Linked DNA regions of Azospirillum brasilense. The protein of the gene in region 2 interacts with the protein of the main gene of each other region in a pairwise test. Links are inferred from orthologs where the notes say so. Each region holds a gene or a part of one and is shown on either strand. Other genes may lie near its edges. The genes, in order: mtgA and AMK58_RS03955.

The links.
Region 1: the proteins of AMK58_RS03955 (region 2) and mtgA interact in binary tests that used the Escherichia coli proteins (3 or more experiments, as listed by UniProt). The link is inferred for Azospirillum brasilense from one-to-one orthologs.

Annotation. Positions count from the first base shown.
Region 1 is NZ_CP012914.1:571,295-581,849, forward strand. The notes cover bases 4,301-7,033. They hold mtgA (monofunctional biosynthetic peptidoglycan transglycosylase), read right to left. Parts: upstream 6,144-7,033; coding sequence 5,457-6,143; downstream 4,301-5,456. Other genes in these bases: AMK58_RS02595 (DMT family transporter), read left to right, coding at 4,301-4,490; AMK58_RS02600 (hypothetical protein), read right to left, coding at 4,495-5,301; AMK58_RS02610 (ATP-dependent DNA helicase), read left to right, coding at 6,263-7,033. In the rest of the region: AMK58_RS02580 (hypothetical protein), read left to right, coding at 85-594; AMK58_RS02585 (DUF2336 domain-containing protein), read right to left, coding at 625-1,854; AMK58_RS30230 (hypothetical protein), read right to left, coding at 2,081-2,314; AMK58_RS02590 (lysine--tRNA ligase), read right to left, coding at 2,457-4,025; more of AMK58_RS02595, read left to right, coding at 4,167-4,300; more of AMK58_RS02610, read left to right, coding at 7,034-9,031; AMK58_RS02615 (methyl-accepting chemotaxis protein), read right to left, coding at 9,057-10,555. UniProt on the Escherichia coli protein: Peptidoglycan polymerase that catalyzes glycan chain elongation from lipid-linked precursors. May play a role in peptidoglycan assembly during cell division in collaboration with other cell division proteins.
Region 2 is NZ_CP012914.1:874,129-879,015, forward strand. What follows is about bases 1,819-4,818. They hold AMK58_RS03955 (peptidoglycan D,D-transpeptidase FtsI family protein), read right to left. Parts: upstream 4,222-4,818; coding sequence 2,416-4,221; downstream 1,819-2,415. Other genes in these bases: AMK58_RS03950 (UDP-N-acetylmuramoyl-L-alanyl-D-glutamate--2,6-diaminopimelate ligase), read right to left, coding at 1,819-2,453; ftsL (cell division protein FtsL), read right to left, coding at 4,218-4,818. In the rest of the region: AMK58_RS03945 (UDP-N-acetylmuramoylalanyl-D-glutamyl-2,6-diaminopimelate--D-alanyl-D-alanine ligase), read right to left, coding at 1-987; more of AMK58_RS03950, read right to left, coding at 984-1,818; more of ftsL, read right to left, coding at 4,819-4,887. UniProt on the Escherichia coli protein: Essential cell division protein that catalyzes cross-linking of the peptidoglycan cell wall at the division septum. Required for localization of FtsN.

The DNA.
Region 1 (10,555 bases), 300 kb from region 2 along the record:
GGCAAACAGGAATTTGGCGTTGCGGGTGCGGCGCACTATTCTTTGGATAGGTTTTGAAGGCCGTTTGGGATGGGGGGAAGAACCATGATTCGCTTTGCACCGGCATTTTGCCTGACCGTGACGCTGGCCCTGGGAAGCGGCGGCGCGGCCTTGGGACAAACCGTCGCAGACTATGAGGCCGCTCTGGCCAAGGCTCCGTTGAACACAGCGGCGGCCGGCGCTGCGGCAGCCAGTCCGGCGACCGCTTCGGGGACCATGTCGGCGGATGTTCCGTCGGCCACCGATGTGCTCTATTGCCGGCCCGTGTCGAACTATGTGTACACCTCCGTCCCGCCCGGGGAGCGCAGCGGCATCGTGGTGCCCTTCGTCGCCTTCGACGGGCCGAGCGACCCGGAGACCCTGCGCAAGCGCGATCTGTGCGAAACGGTGCGCCGGATGGCGGTGATCCAGTTCGATTCCGGGTCGGGCGAGGAGATCGTCACCCCGCCGCAGCTGATCGACACCGACCCGTCGCGCCCGCTGTATCAGAACGATCCGACGCTGGCGCCCGACACGCGGCGGGCCCCGGCCCGCCGGCCGCTGGAGATCCAGTAAGGAATATTTGGGAGACAGGGCTCCGCGGCGTCAGGAACGGACGCCGTAGAGCGCGAGGTGGCGGGTCATGTCCGCCGCGGGCAGCGGGTAGTCGGTGCCCTGGCGGGCGTTCAGCACGGCGCGCGGCGGGATGCCGGCGGCGCGGATCTGCACCCGCATGGCGCAGCGCATCGAAAAGCCCGCCCGCCAGACCAGGGCGGTGACCGCGCGGGCGTCGCCGGACCGCAGGATGTCGTCCACGATTCCCGGATGGACGGCGGCGCGCAGGGCCAGGGCGGCGCGGACGAAGTCCGTTTCCTCCCAGGACAGGGCGTCGCCCAGCGCCGTCTCGTCCAAGGAGCCCTGCCGGTGCAGGCGGACGGCGCGGCGCCCCGGCGACTCGGCGGGATCGCGCTCCTCGACCCAGGAGACGCGGCGGCGGGTCACGGCGGCGACCTCCGCCGCGGTGACCGCGTCCAGATCGGAGCGGCGGCGCAGCAGGTCGGCCACCGAGTCGTCGACGAACTCCGCCAGCCGCAGGGCCAGCCGCTGCGGCAGGGCCGGCCGGCCGGCCAGTTTGGCCTGCCAGTCCGGATGGCCGCCCGAACGCTCCACCAGATCCTCCAGCCGGTCTTCGGGGATGACCGCGCCGTCGTTGTCCAGCAGGACGCCCGTGGCCTCCGCATCGCCCGTGTCGACGATGGCGCAGGACAGCGGCGCGCTGACCGCCGGCCGCCGCGCGATGGCCGACAGCGCCCAGCCCGCGGGATGGCTGGCGATGATCTCCAGCAGGTCGTCGTCGGTCAGGGTGGCGCAGCAATGGAGGATCGGCTCCGCCACCGAGCGCTCCACGTCGCGGGCCAGCGTGCGCGCCACGGCTGGCGGGGCGCAGGCGACGTCTTTCAGAGCCCCGGCCAGCGCCGTCCGCACATGGGCCGCATGATCGCGGGCCAGCCGCTCCAGCGTGCGCAGGGCGGTGGCGGTGGCCTTGTCCTGGCGCTCCGGGGGCAGGTCGGGCAGCAGCCGGCACAGCTTGCGCGCCAGATGCGCGCGGACCCCGGCATCGCCCATCCCGGCCCGCCGCGATTCGACCAGCGCCGTGCCGACGCGGCGGCGGACCGGTTCCGGCGCAGGAGGAGCGGGGGGTGAATCGTCAAACAGATAGCCGAGCAGGTCCGGGTCCACCCCGTCGTCCGCGGAGGGGTCGGCCCGCGGCGCCGAGCGGGCCGCGCCGGGACGGTCGTCCCCATGACCGGCGTAGGGGGGCTGACGTGGCTGCATCCGGATATCCAACGACGGGCCGGTTAACGGGCCGCTAACGGAGCCGAACTTGTCATCGCCGTCCGGCGCAAGCAACCAGACCCTGCGCCGCCGGTCCTTCCGCCGGGTTGTGGTATCGAAGCGTCGAAAAGCGGAGGTCGAAAAGAAAAAGGGCCGCAACCCCGATGGGGCGCGGCCTTGAAGAGTTTAGGGAGGAAACGCACTGCAAAAGCAGTAACGGGGCGGATCATAGGCTTTGACCTTGGCGGATGGTAATACCAAGTTGGTATTGGTGCGGTGCGGTGTGCGCATGGCGATGCGGGAATAAAATGTTGTTTGCCCAGCCGGTGGGCAGGATTTCGATCGTTTGCACACATTCGAGCCGCATGGCCGGATGATGGAAATGCAAACGATCGGATTGGGAGTATTGTTTGTGACCGGAACGATGGCGGGTGAAGTCTCGCCGAATGCTGAGCGACATTCATCCGGGCATGCCCTGGAACACCGCCTCCGTTGGGCGGGGTTTGTGCGTTTGCCAAATTGTTCGCAATACGTGCCGGTCCGCTGGGAAAACCCTCCCCCGCGGCGGGCCGCGGCGCGGGGGAGGAGAAAGGAGACGGTGCTCAGGCGGCCAGCTTCTCGCGGATCAGCGCCTTGGTCTCGTCCAGTCCGTAGAGCTGGATGAAGGAGCCCATGCGCGGGCCGGTGGTCTGGCCGAGCAGCACCTCGTAGAGCGCCTGGAACCACGCGCGCAGCTCGGTGAAGCCGTGCTCCTTGCCGACCGCGAAGACCTCGTTCTGGATGACGTCGCCCGCCGCGTCGGCGGGGATGCCGTCCAGACGCGTCAGCAGATCCTCCAGCGCGGCGCGCTCGGCGTCGGTGGGGGCGCGGAAGCGCTTCGTCGGCTTCACCTGATCCTGGTAGTAGCGGACGGCGTAACCGACCAGCTTGTCCAGGAAGGGGCTGTTCTCCGGCGTCGCCTCGGGCGCGTAGCGGCTGATGAAGCCCCACATCACGTCCTTGGTCTCGGCGTTCGCCGCCCCGGCGAGGTTCAGCAGCAGGTTGAAGGACACGTCCGAGCGCACCGCCGGGGCCGTGCCGTTGTGGATGTGCCAAGCCGGGTTCTCCAGCGCCTTGGCCGGCTCCTCCACCGGCAGCTTGGCGACGAAGGCCAGATACTCGTCCACCGCCCGCGGGATCACGTCGAAATACAGGCGCTTGGCCGACTTCGGCTTCTGGAACATGTAGAGGGCGAGGCTCTCCGGCGGGGCGTAGGCCAGCCACTCTTCCATGGTCAGGCCGTTGCCCTTGGACTTGGAGATCTTCTGCCCCTTGTCGTCCAGGAACAGCTCGTAGTTGAAGCCCTGCGGCGGGGTGCCGCCGAGGATGTTGACGATCTTCCCGGCCAGCTCGGCCGACGGGATCAGGTCCTTGCCGTACATCTCGTAATCGACGCCCAGCGCGTACCAGCGCATGCCCCAGTCGGGCTTCCACTGGAGCTTCACATGGCCGCCGGTGACGGGGACCTCGACCTTCTTGCCGTCCTCGTCCTGGAAGACGATGGTGCCGGCGTCCACGTTGCGCTCCAGCACCGGAACCTGCAGCACGCGCCCCGTGGAGGGGGAGACGGGCAGGAACGGGCTGTAGGTCTGCTGGCGCTCCTCGCCCAGCGTCGGCAGCATGACGGCCATGATCTCGTCATAGCGCCGCAGCACGCCGAGCAGCGCCTCGTCGAAGCGGCCCGACTTGTACCAGTCGGTGGAGGACTGGAACTCGTACTCGAAGCCGAAGCTGTCGAGGAAGGCGCGCAGCCGCGCGTTGTTGTGCGCGCCGAAGCTGTCGTGCGTGCCGAACGGGTCGGGGACCTGGGTCAGCGGCTTGCCGAGGTTGGCGGCCACCAGCTCCTTGTTCGGGATGTTGTCCGGGACCTTGCGGAGCCCGTCCATGTCGTCGGAGAAGCAGAAGAGCTTCGTCGGGATGTCGCTCATCCGCTGGAAGGCCTGACGGACCATGGTGGTGCGCGCCACCTCGCCGAAGGTGCCGATGTGCGGCAGGCCCGACGGACCGTAGCCGGTCTCGAACAGGACGTAGCCTTTGGCCGGCGGCTCTTTCGCGAAGCGCGCGACCAGTTTGCGCGCCTCCTCGAACGGCCACGCCTTCGCCTGCAACGCCAATTCCCGCTCGCCGGTCATGGTAGAGCCCCTTCAAAACTCGACGGAAGTGTAGAAAGGCAGCGACCCTAGGGCGGTCCGTGCCGTCCGTCAACGGGCGCCGCTTGTCCGTTTCACGGTTCGGGCGCATGTCTGGATGTGGATCACCCGCCGAGGACCCGCATGAGCTGGCTGTTTTTGTCCGTCGCCATCGCCTTCGAGATCGTGGGCACCGTCGCCATGAAGATGTCCGACGGCATGACCCGCCTGTGGCCCAGCCTGGCGGTGGTGGCCTGCTATCTGGTTGCCTTCGCGATGCTGGCCCAGGCGCTGCGCGAGATCGAGGTGGGCGTGGCCTACGCCATCTGGTCCGCGGTGGGCACGGCGGCCATCGCGGCGATCGGGATTTGGGTGTTCGGCGAGTCGCTCAACTTCCTGAAGCTGGCGGGGATTCTGCTGATCGTGGCGGGGGTGGTGAGTTTGAGGATGTCGGGGAGCGGGGCGTAGATCCTCATGCCCGGATGTCGAGCGACGGACTAATGCCGGCGGCCACCACCGGCACGCCGTCGCGGAACAGAGGCATGTCCTTCAGGTCCTTGACATAGCCACCGGTGGCGACAGCCTCGGGCGACTTGTCCTTGAGGCGGTCCATGGCGCCCTTGATCATGGCGACCAACGGATTCTCGCTGTCGAGATCGTCCGGTTCCCGACCGCTGCTCCGCATCGACTGCTCGTACCCGAACTGGTTGGCGGCGCGTTGGACCGCCCAGTTGGCCGAGCCTTTCTCCTCGTCGCTGACGCTCTCCAGGAAGGCGACGCCGGCCCGGAAGCGGGCGGCGTGATCGTTGCCCGTCGGGTCCGCGGCCATCATGGCCTGCCCCTGCTGTTGCGACATGATGGATTGGGCAGTGTCCTGCTCGTCTTTGGAGAAGCTGCCGTCGCTGTTGCTGGCGATGGCGAAGAGGGCGCGGCGGTCGAGCCCGCCATAGACGGTGTCCCAGCTTTCCTGGGTGGCGTGCATGTAGTCCATCGGCTTGCCGCTCGCGGCCAGTTCCGCGTATTTGGCGTCGATGGCCGCCCGCGTGTCCTTGGCGACGGTCGCGAAATCCTTCTTTCCCGCGGTCTGGGGTGAGGCCTGGGACGCCAGGGACGCCTGGGCCGTCTCCGACAATGTGACGACCGCCGCATCGCGCGTGCCGTTGGAGGAGTCGGCGGCCGTGTCCTTTGCCCCCACCGCACTCTTTGAGGTGGATGGTGTCGTCGCGATCAGGGTGGCCGGTTGCCGAGCCGCACCCAACGATGCATCCATGACGTTCATCAGACCGCTCTCCGATTGCCGAGGCTTGCCAGTGATTGGAGAGTGTCGGCGTGCCGGATCACTCTACGGCCGTGTGTGATAATCGAGGAAGTTTACCAAAAGATGTATTGGCGGTCGATCGGCAAGTTCTCAGGTTGAACGGCGATGGTCCAAAGCTAACGCGCGCAATCGGCCAACCCGTCCCGCTCCACCACCGCCATGCGCCGTTCGATGACGCCGGCCCGCCGCGCCACATAGGCGCCGGGCGGGTTCGGGGACCAGTTGCGGGGGTTGGGCAGGACGACGGCCAGCAGGGCGGCCTCGCGGCGGGTCAGGGCCGATGCCGGTTTCGTGAAATGGTGGCGGGCGGCGGCCTCGGCGCCGTAGACGCCGTCGTCCCACTCCACGATGTTCAGATAGACCTCCAGGATGCGGCTCTTGGGCCACAGCGCCTCGATCAGCAGGGTGAACCATGCCTCCGCGCCCTTGCGGGTCCAACTGCGGTCCGGCCAGAGGAAGGCGTTCTTGGCGGTCTGCTGGCTGATCGTGCTGCCGCCGCGCAGGCGCCGGCCCTCCTCGTTGTCCTCGAAGGCGCCTTCGATTGCCGCCCAGTCGAAGCCGCCATGGCCGCAGAACAGCGTGTCCTCCGACGCGATGACCGCGCGGGCGAGGTGGGGGGAGATCTGCGACATGGGCACCCAGTCGTGCGCCAGCCCGGACCCTCCGGCGGCGCGGATCAGCATCAGGGGCGTGGCCGGCACCGGCACCACGCGGTAGAGCGCCGCCCAGCCGACGCTGAAGGCCACCAGGGCGACGGCCAGGGCCATCAGGAGTCTCAGCAGACGCCGGACCGGAAACCGCATGCGCTCGACCTCTCCTCTGCGACGCTCAAGGACGGGGGGAGCACTTTCGAGGGGGCGGGCCGATCGGTCAACACGGGTTTGCTCGCATTGCGGCGACGGGGGCCATTATACTGCGCGCCATGGATCTGACCTCGGCGCCCTCCCTCCCGTCCTTCAGCCTCGATGACGCGCCGGCATTGGTGGCCGGTGCGCGCCGCGTGGTTCTGCTGACCGGTGATGGGGAGGTGGAGGAACTGCCGCCCGCCGCCGCCGCGAAGCGGGCGCGCCGCCAGCCGCCGCTCGTCTGCCACGCGCGGGCCATGGCGCGGCGGCTGGGGACGGAGCCCTTCGCCGCCTTCGACCTGCTGGAGCTGTTCGCCTTCGTCCTGCCCGCCCGCTTCTGCGTGCCGACCCCGCGCGGGTTGGCCGAGGCGCTGGACCTGCCGATTCCCGACGGGCTGGAGGACGACGCGCTGGCCCTGCACCGGGCGGTGCGCAAGCTGCTTGGCCTGCTGGGTGCGCCGGGGCGGGAGGAGGCGTCCGACCCGGTGGCCTTCGCCTGGGAGATGGGGCGCGCCGGCTGGCTGTGGGCGCCCGCCGTGCTGGCCGCGCTCGGCAAGCCGGACGGGCCGGAGAAGGGCGCCGGCCGCGCCGGCCTGCGCGTCTGGACCCGCATCAAGGAGTGGCAGGACGGCCCGCCCGAGCCGCCGCCCGCCCACCACCCGGTGGAGCCGGACGAGGCGCGCCGCCGGCTGTCGGTGATGCTGGCGGCCAGCGTGCCCGGCAAGGTCGCCGAGCCGCGCCCGCAGCAGGCCGACTACGCCAGCGCGGTGTCGGCCGCCTTCGCCCCGCGCCCCGCCCCCGACACGCCGAACGTCGTGCTGGCGGAGGCCGGGACGGGCGTCGGCAAGACGCTGGGCTATCTGGCGCCGGCCACGGTGTGGGCGGAGAAGAACGGCGGGACGGTGTGGATCTCCACCTACACCCGCAACCTCCAGCACCAGATCGACGCGGAGCTGGACCGCCTCTACCCCGAGCCGGCGACCAAGGCGCGCAAGGTCGTGCTGCGCAAGGGCCGGGAGAACTACCTGTGCCTGCTGAACCTGGAGGAGGCCGTCCGCGGCATGCCGATGCAGCCGCACCACGCCATCGGGGTCGGGCTGATGGCGCGCTGGGCCGCGGCGACGCGCGACGGCGACCTGACCGGCGGTGACTTTCCCGGCTGGCTGGTCGACATCGCCGGGCGCGGGCGGACGCTGGGCCTCGCCGACCGGCGGGGCGAGTGCATCTACTCCGCCTGCGACCATTACGCCCGCTGCTACATCGAGAAGAGCGTGCGCCGCGCCCGCAAGGCCGACGTGGTGATCGCCAACCACGCGCTGGTCATGGTGCAGGCGGCGCTGGGCGGCGGCGAGGAGCCGACGCTGCCCACCCGCTACGTCTTCGACGAGGGGCACCACGTCTTCGACGCCGCGGACAGCGCCTTCGCCGGGCATCTGACCGGGCGCGAGACCCAGGAACTGCGGCGCTGGCTGCTGGGGGCCGAGGAGACCGGGCGCAGCCGCGCCCGCGGGCTGAAGCGCCGCATCGAGGATCTGGTCGCCAGCGACGAACAGGCGCAGGAGCTGATGGACGCGGTGATGCTGGGCGCCCGCGTCCTGCCGGCGGAGGGGTGGGCGGCGCGGCTGTCCGCCGACAACCCGCAGGGGCCGACCGAGGCCTTCCTGCTCGCCGCGCGGCGGCAGGTCTATTCCCGCACGGCGGGGCAGGGCGGTCCCTACAGCCTGGAGGCCGACAAGGCCTATCCGGTGGATGGGCTGCTCGATGCGGCGGTGGCGCTGGAGGCGGCGCTGGTCCGGCTGGCGGAACCGCTGGCCGGGCTGGCCAAGCGGCTGGCGGCAAGGCTGGAGGACGAGACGGCGGAACTGGACAGCGACCAGCGGCGGCGCATCGACGCCATGGCGCGCAGCCTGACCCGGCGCGGCGTGCTGACGGTCGAGGCGTGGCGGGCCATGCTGAAGACGCTGCCCGTGGAAACCCCGGCGCAGTTCGTGGACTGGTTTGCGGTGGAGCGGATCGACGGGCGCGACGTCGACGTCGGGCTCTACCGCCACTGGATCGACCCGACCGTGCCCTTCGCGGAGGCGCTGGCCGGGCCGGCGCACGGCATGGTGGTCACCTCCGCCACGCTGACCGACGGCACCGGCGACACCGCCATGGACTGGCAGGCGGCGGAGGACCGCTGCGGCGCCAGCCACCTGCCCAAGCCGGCGCTGCGCGCCCAGGTGCCCTCGCCCTTCGACTATCCCAACCGCACGCGGGTGATGGTGGTCACCGATGTGCGCAAGGACGATCTGGGGCAGGTGGCGTCGGCCTACCGCACGCTGTTCCAGGCGGCGGGCGGCGGGGGCCTGGGGCTGTTCACGGCGATCAGCCGGCTGCGCGCCGTCTACGACCGCATCGTGGAGCCTTTGGATGCCACCGGCATTCCGCTCTACGCCCAGCATGTCGATCCGCTGGACGTGGCGACCCTGATCGACATCTTCCGGGGGGAGGAGCACGCCTGCCTGCTCGGCACCGACGCGGTGCGCGACGGGGTGGACGTGCCGGGCCGCTCGCTGCGGCTGATCGTCTTCGACCGCGTGCCCTGGCCGCGCCCGGACATCCTGCACCGCGCCCGGCGCGATGCCTTCGGGCGGCGGCGCTACGAGGACATGATCGCGCGGCTGCGGCTGAAGCAGGCCTTCGGCCGGCTGGTCCGGCGGGCCGACGACACCGGGGTGTTCGTTCTGCTCGACCCGATGATGCCGAGCCGCCTGTTCGGCGCCTTCCCCGAGGGGGTGGAGGTCCGCCGTGTCGGCATCAAGGAGGCGGTGGAGGCGACGGCGGAATTCCTGCGGGGCTGGTGAGACCCCGCAGGAACCGGACAGCGCCTCAGGCGGCGCGGATCGCCGCCAGGAAGCTCTCCACGTCGCGGCGCAGGTTCTCCGCCTGCGACGCCAGCCCGCCGGCCGCACCCAGCACCTGATGGGCGGCGGCCCCGGTGGTGCCGGCGGCCTCGGTCACCTGGACGATGTTGCTGGACACCTCGCGCGTGCCGATCGCCGCCTGCTGGACGTTGCGCGAGATCTCGTTGGTCGCGGCGGACTGCTCCTCGATCGCGGCGGCGATGGAGGTGGAGATCTCGTTGATCGCCGCGATGGTGCGGCCGATCCCCTCGATGGCGCCGACCGAGCCGGCGGTGGCCTCCTGGATCGCCTGTATCTGCGAGGCGATCTCGTCCGTCGCGCGGGCGGTCTGGTTGGCGAGTTGCTTCACCTCCGACGCGACGACGGCGAAGCCCTTGCCGGCCTCACCGGCGCGGGCCGCCTCGATGGTGGCGTTGAGCGCCAGCAGGTTGGTCTGTCCGGCGATGTTGGTGATGAGCTGCACCACGGCGCCGATGCGGTGCGCGGCGTCGGCGAGCCCGCGCACGGAGTCGGTGGTGCGCCCGGCCTCTTGCACCGCCTGTCCGGCGATGCCGGTGGAGCGGGTGACCTGCGAGCCGATTTCCCCGATGGAGCTGGACATCTCCTCCGCGGCGCTGGCCACCGTCTGCACGTTGGCGCTGGTCTGCTCCGCGGCGGCGGCGGCGTTGGCCGCTTGGTCGTTGGTCTGGCGGGCGGTGACCGCCATGCTCTGGGCGGTGGTGTCCAACTCGGTCGCGGCGGCGGCGACGTTGCGCAGCGCGTCGGCGACCTGCTCCTCGAAGGAGGCGATCAGCCGCTCGACCGCCTCGGTCCGCCGCAGCTTGGCGGCCTGCTCGGCGGCCTGCTCGGCGGCCAGCCGGTCGGCCTCGATCAGCCCGTCCTTGAAGACCTGGACGGCGGTGGCCATGGCGCCGATCTCGTCGCCCCGGCTGGCGAAGGGAATCGCCGTCGTCTTGTCGCCGCCGGCCAGCCGGCGCATCGCCTCGGTCATCGCGCCGATCGGCGAGGAGACCCCGCGGATCATCATCAGCGCGCCGCCCAGGCAGACGGCGACGCCGATGAGCAGCGCGCCGATGAGCATCGTGCTGGACTGGGCGTAGACGGCGTCGGCGTCGTCGCTCGCCTTGGCGGCCCCGCGGTTGTTGTGGTCGATCATGGCGTCGAGAGTCCGCCCGACCTCCTGGAAGCCCTTGTCGGCCGCATCGCGGAACAGGGCGTTGGCGGCGGCGTTCTCGTTGCGCCGCGACAGGGCGGTGATCTGACGCTGCAGCGTCAGATACTGCGCCCATTGCTGCTCGAACTGGGTGAACAGAGCGCGCCCCTCGGCCGTGCGCAGCGTTGCCTCGTAGGTCCGGCGGGCGTTGGCGATGTTGGCTTCCATTTCGTCCATCCTCTTCTCCGCCGCGGCCATTTCCGGCTCGCTGGTGCTGAGGATGTGAGCGCTTTGCAGGATGCGGAAGTTCG
Region 2 (4,887 bases):
GCGCGTACCGCGGCCCTTGACCGGCGCGATGGTGGACAGGGCGCGGGCCGCCGCGGCGACGTCGGCGCCCAGCGCCTTCACCGCCAACAGCACGGCGAGGCTGTTCATCACCCAATGCCGGCCGGGCAGGGCCAGGCAATACTGGATGCGCTCGCCCCGGATGACCGCGGTCACGGCGCTGCAGGTTGCGTGCAGCGAGCAGTCCACCAGACGCGCGTCGGCGTCGGCGTGAGAGCCGAAGCTCCAGATGCGGCTCAGCCCCTGGGTGCGTGCGGCGGCGAGCAGACGGGCGAAATGCGGGTTGTCGCGGTTCAGTACAGCGACGCCGTTGGGGTTCATGCCCTCGAAGATCTCGGCCTTGGCGTCGGCGATCGCCTCGACGGAGTCGAAGAACTCCAGATGCGCCGCCTCGACCGTGGTGATGATTGCGACGTCGGGCATGACCTGCCGCGACAGCGGGCCGAGCTCGCCTGCGTGGTTCATGCCCAGCTCGAACACGCCGAACTCGCTGTCCTCCGGCATGCGGGCCAGCGACAGGGGCACGCCCCAATGGTTGTTCAGGCTGCCTTCGGTGGCGAAGGTGCGGCCCTGCGCCGACAGGACGTGGCGCAGCGCCTCCTTGGTGCTGGTCTTGCCGACCGAGCCGGTGACGCCCACCACCCTGGCCTGGGTGCGCAGCCGCGCCACGTGGCCGAGATCGCCCAGCGCCGCCAGCGTGTCCTGCTCCACCGCCAGAAGGGAGGCGTCGCCCGGCACGCCGGGGGGCACGGTGCTGACCAGCGCCGCGGCGGCGCCGGCCTCCAGCGCCTTGGCGACGAAGTCATGCCCGTCGAAGTTCGGCCCCTTGATGGCGACGAACAGGTCGCCCGGCGCCACCTTGCGGCTGTCGATGCTGACCCCGGTCGCCGCCCAGGAGCGCGTCGCCTGGCCGCTGGTGGCGGCGGCGGCGTCCTCGGCGGTCCACAGGACGGTCTTGGCCTCGCTCATGCTGCTCCAACCTCCGCCACGGCGGCTCGTGCCTCGGTCGCGTCGTCGAAGGGAAGGACCTCCGTCCCGACGATCTGACCATGCTCATGTCCCTTGCCGGCGATGACCAGGACGTCACCGGGCCGGAGGCTGCGGACGGCGGCGCGGATGGCCTCGCGCCGGTCGCCGATCTCCTCCAGGGCCGGATGGCCCGCCAGGACCTCCTTGCGGATGGCCGCCGGCACTTCGGTGCGCGGGTTGTCGTCGGTGACGATGGCGCGGTCGGCCAGACGGCCGGCCAGCTCCCCCATCACCGGCCGCTTCCCGCGGTCGCGGTCGCCGCCGCACCCGAACACCGCGATCAGGCGGTTCCGGGCGTGCTGCTTCAGCGCCACCAGCACCGTTTCCAGCGCGTCGGGCGTGTGGGCGAAATCGACATAGACCGCCGCCCCGCAGGGGTGGGTGGCGACGTGCTGCAGGCGTCCCGGCACGCCGTCCAGGCGGGTCAGGGTGGCCAGAGCCTCGTCACGGTCCGCGCCGGAGCCGATCACCAGGCCGAGCGCGCACAGCACGTTCCACGCCTGGAAGCGGCCCGCCAGCGGCAGGTCCACGGTGATGTCGCGGCCCAGGACCGTCAGGTCCAGGCGCTGGCCGTGGGCCAGCGGCTCGACCCCGTTCACCCGGATCTCGCGACCGGCCAGACCGTATCCGAAGACGCGGTGACCGCGCTGTGAACAAATCCCGGCAAGCTCGGCGAAGGTGCCGCTGTCGGCGTTCAGGACGGCGGTTCCCCCATCAGGCAACACCCGTCCGAACAGCATCGCCTTGGCCTGGAGGTAGGCCTCCATCGTGCCGTGGTAATCCAGATGGTCGCGGGTGAGGTTGGTGAAGCCCGCGGCCTTGAGGACGACGCCGTCGAGTCGGAACTGCTCCAGCCCATGGCTGGACGCCTCCATCGCCAGATGCTCGATCCCCTTGTCCTTGACGGCGGCGAGGTCACGGTGGAGCGACACCGGGTCCGGCGTCGTCATCCCGCCGTAATCGTCCAGCCCCGGCCCGATCAGCCCGAGCGTGCCCAGGCTGGCCGCCTTCAGGCCCATCAGGTCCCACATCTGGCGGGCGAACTGCACGGTGGAGGTCTTGCCGTTGGTCCCCGTCACGGCGACCACGGTGTCCGGCTGCCGCCCGTGGAAGGCGGCGGCGAGGCGTGCGAAGAGGCGGCGCGGCTGCTCGTCCGCGACCAGAGTCGCGGCGCTGCCGGCGGGCAGGGCGGTCCCGATGGGCGCCACCACCGCGACGGCGCCCTTGGCGAGCGCATCGGCGATGAAGGCGCGCCCGTCCGCCTTCGCACCCGGCAGGGCGGCAAAGACGAAACCGGGCCTGACCGCGCGGCTGTCCGCGGTCAGCCCGGTCACTTCGACGGCGGGTGCCTCGGTGGCGGACGCCGTGTCAGCGCGGCTTGTTGCCAGCAGGTGGGACAGAAGCAACGGTGCTGCCTTTCGGTTGCGCGGGCGGAGGCGGCGGTGCGGGCGGGGTCGTCTGACCGGCGGTGTTGATGTAGGTGGCGTTGATGACCTCGGGGGAAGCCTCGTCCACCGGCTGGACGCCCAGCAGCGGGCCGATCTGCTTCACGATCCGGCCGACCGCGGGAGCGGCGACCCAGCCGCCGGTGGCGAAGCCGTAGGTCTTCTTGGTGCCCTTCGGCTCGTCCACCAGGACATAGACGATGTAGCGGGGATCGTGCATCGGGAAGGCGCCGAGGAACGACGACATGCGGGAGTTCCGCGCGTAGCTCCGGCCCTTCTGCTTCTCCGCCGTGCCGGTCTTGCCGCCGACGACGTAGCCCTTGGCGTTGGCCGACTTCGCCGTGCCGTCGGTGACCACGAAGCGGAACAGGCGGCGCATCATCGCCGAGGTCTTCGGGCTGATGACCTGCTCGCCGGGGATCTCGACCGCGGGGTCGCGCTTCAGCAGGGTCGGCGGGTGCAGCACGCCGCCGTTGATGATCGAGGCCGCCGCATTGACCGTGTGCATCGGGCTGACCGACATGCCGTGGCCGAAGGAGATGGTCATGGTGTTGACCTCCCGCCACGGATTCGGCACCAGCGGCCAGCCGTTCTCGGGCAGCTCCAGCGAGGTCGGGCGGGTCATGCCCAGCTTGGTCATGAAGGACTTCTGATGCTGCACGCCCAGAGACATGGCCATGCGCACCGACCCGAGGTTGGACGATTCCTGGAACACCTCCGCCACCGTCAGGTTGTGGCGGAAGGGATGGTATTCACGGATCGTGAAACGGCCCACCTTGATGTTGTTGATCGTGTCGAAGGTGTCGGAGACGCGGATCTTGCCCGAATCCAGCGACATCGCCGTGTTGAAGATCTTGAAGGTGGAGCCCATCTCGTACACGCCGAGCGTCGCGCGGTTGAACAGCGTGTCCGGGTCAAGTCCCGTGGGGTTGTGCGGGTCGAAATCGGGCAGCGAGACCATCGACATGACTTCGCCGTTGCGGACATCATAGATGATGCCGGTGGCGCCGATGGCGCTGAACTCCTCGATCGTCGTCTGCAATTCCTTCTTCATGATGTGCTGAAGGCGCAGGTCGATCGACAGTTGCAGCGGCTTCGGGTCGGTGGTCAGGCGCTTGTTGAACTGCTGCTCCAGCCCGGCGAGGCCGTTGTTGTCCACGCCGGTGAAGCCGACCAGATGCGAGGTCAGGTTCGAGGCCGGGTAGAAGCGGCGCTCCTCCCGTTCGAAATAGACGCCGGGCAGGCCCAGCCGGAACACCGCCGCCTGCTGTTTGGGCGTCAGGTTGCGCTTGATCCAGACGAACCGCTTGTCGCCGCTGAGCTTGGTCAGCAGGTCCTTGTAGTCCAGCTCCGGCAGGGCGGTGGTCAGCTTGCGCGCCACCTCGTCGGGGCGGCTCACCAGTTTCGGGTCGGCATAGAGCGACTGTGTGGCGAGCGAGGTCGCCAGCAGGTTGCCGTTGCGGTCCACGATGTCGGCGCGGTTGACCGGCGGGGCGTCGACCTCCGCGGCCATGCGCGGGCGCGGTTCCGCCGCGTGGTTGAACAGCGTCGCGTCCACCAGCTTCACGCCGATGGCGGAGAAGACCACGGCGACCATGGCCGCGGTCACCATCAACCGGTTCCGGCTCTGCTCCAGCGCGACCGACAGCGACGTCCGCGGCTTGGAAGCCGGGGGCGGAACGCTGTAGGCGCCGTGCGCGGGATCGACGCCGGGCGGCGGAACGCTCATCGGTTGGCTCCGAGACGGGCGACGAGAAGACCGATGCTGTCATGCTGGGCCGGCGCGGCCGGCGGCGGGGCGGCCTGGAAGCCGGCCTGCTGCGGCTGCGGACGGGCCGCGGGCGGCGCCAGCGTCCGGGAGGTGACCGGCGGCTTGGTGGCGACTTCCGTCGGCCTGGTCGTCACCACCGGTGCTGGGGCGGACTTGGCGGCCGAAGGAAGCGGCGGGACCTTGGCCGAGGCGGGCACGATGGCCGAGGGCTTGATCGGGGCCGGCTTGATCGGCGAGGCCGAGGCCGGGATCACCACGCCACCCTGAATGCCACCCTGAACGATGGCGCCGGCGCCCACGACGCTGTCCCCGGTCGAGGCCGTCGCCACGTTCGGCACCTTGCCCGGCGTCTGGTTGCGGACCATCGGCGGCAGCGGGGCTTCCTCCGGCGCGACGGTGGGGGAGGGGCGCATCGGGACGATGTTCATCGCCACGAACTGGCGCGCCTCGGTCGGCTGCAGCGCCAGATGCTCGCGCGACAGATTCTCGAGGCGGGTCGGGTCGTTGAGGAAGCTCCATTCGGCCTTGAGGACCTGGATGGCCTCCTGCTCCACCATGATCTTGCGGTTGAGCGAGCCCAGCTTTTCCTCCAGCTCCTGAACCTCGTAGCTGGTCTCGAACAGG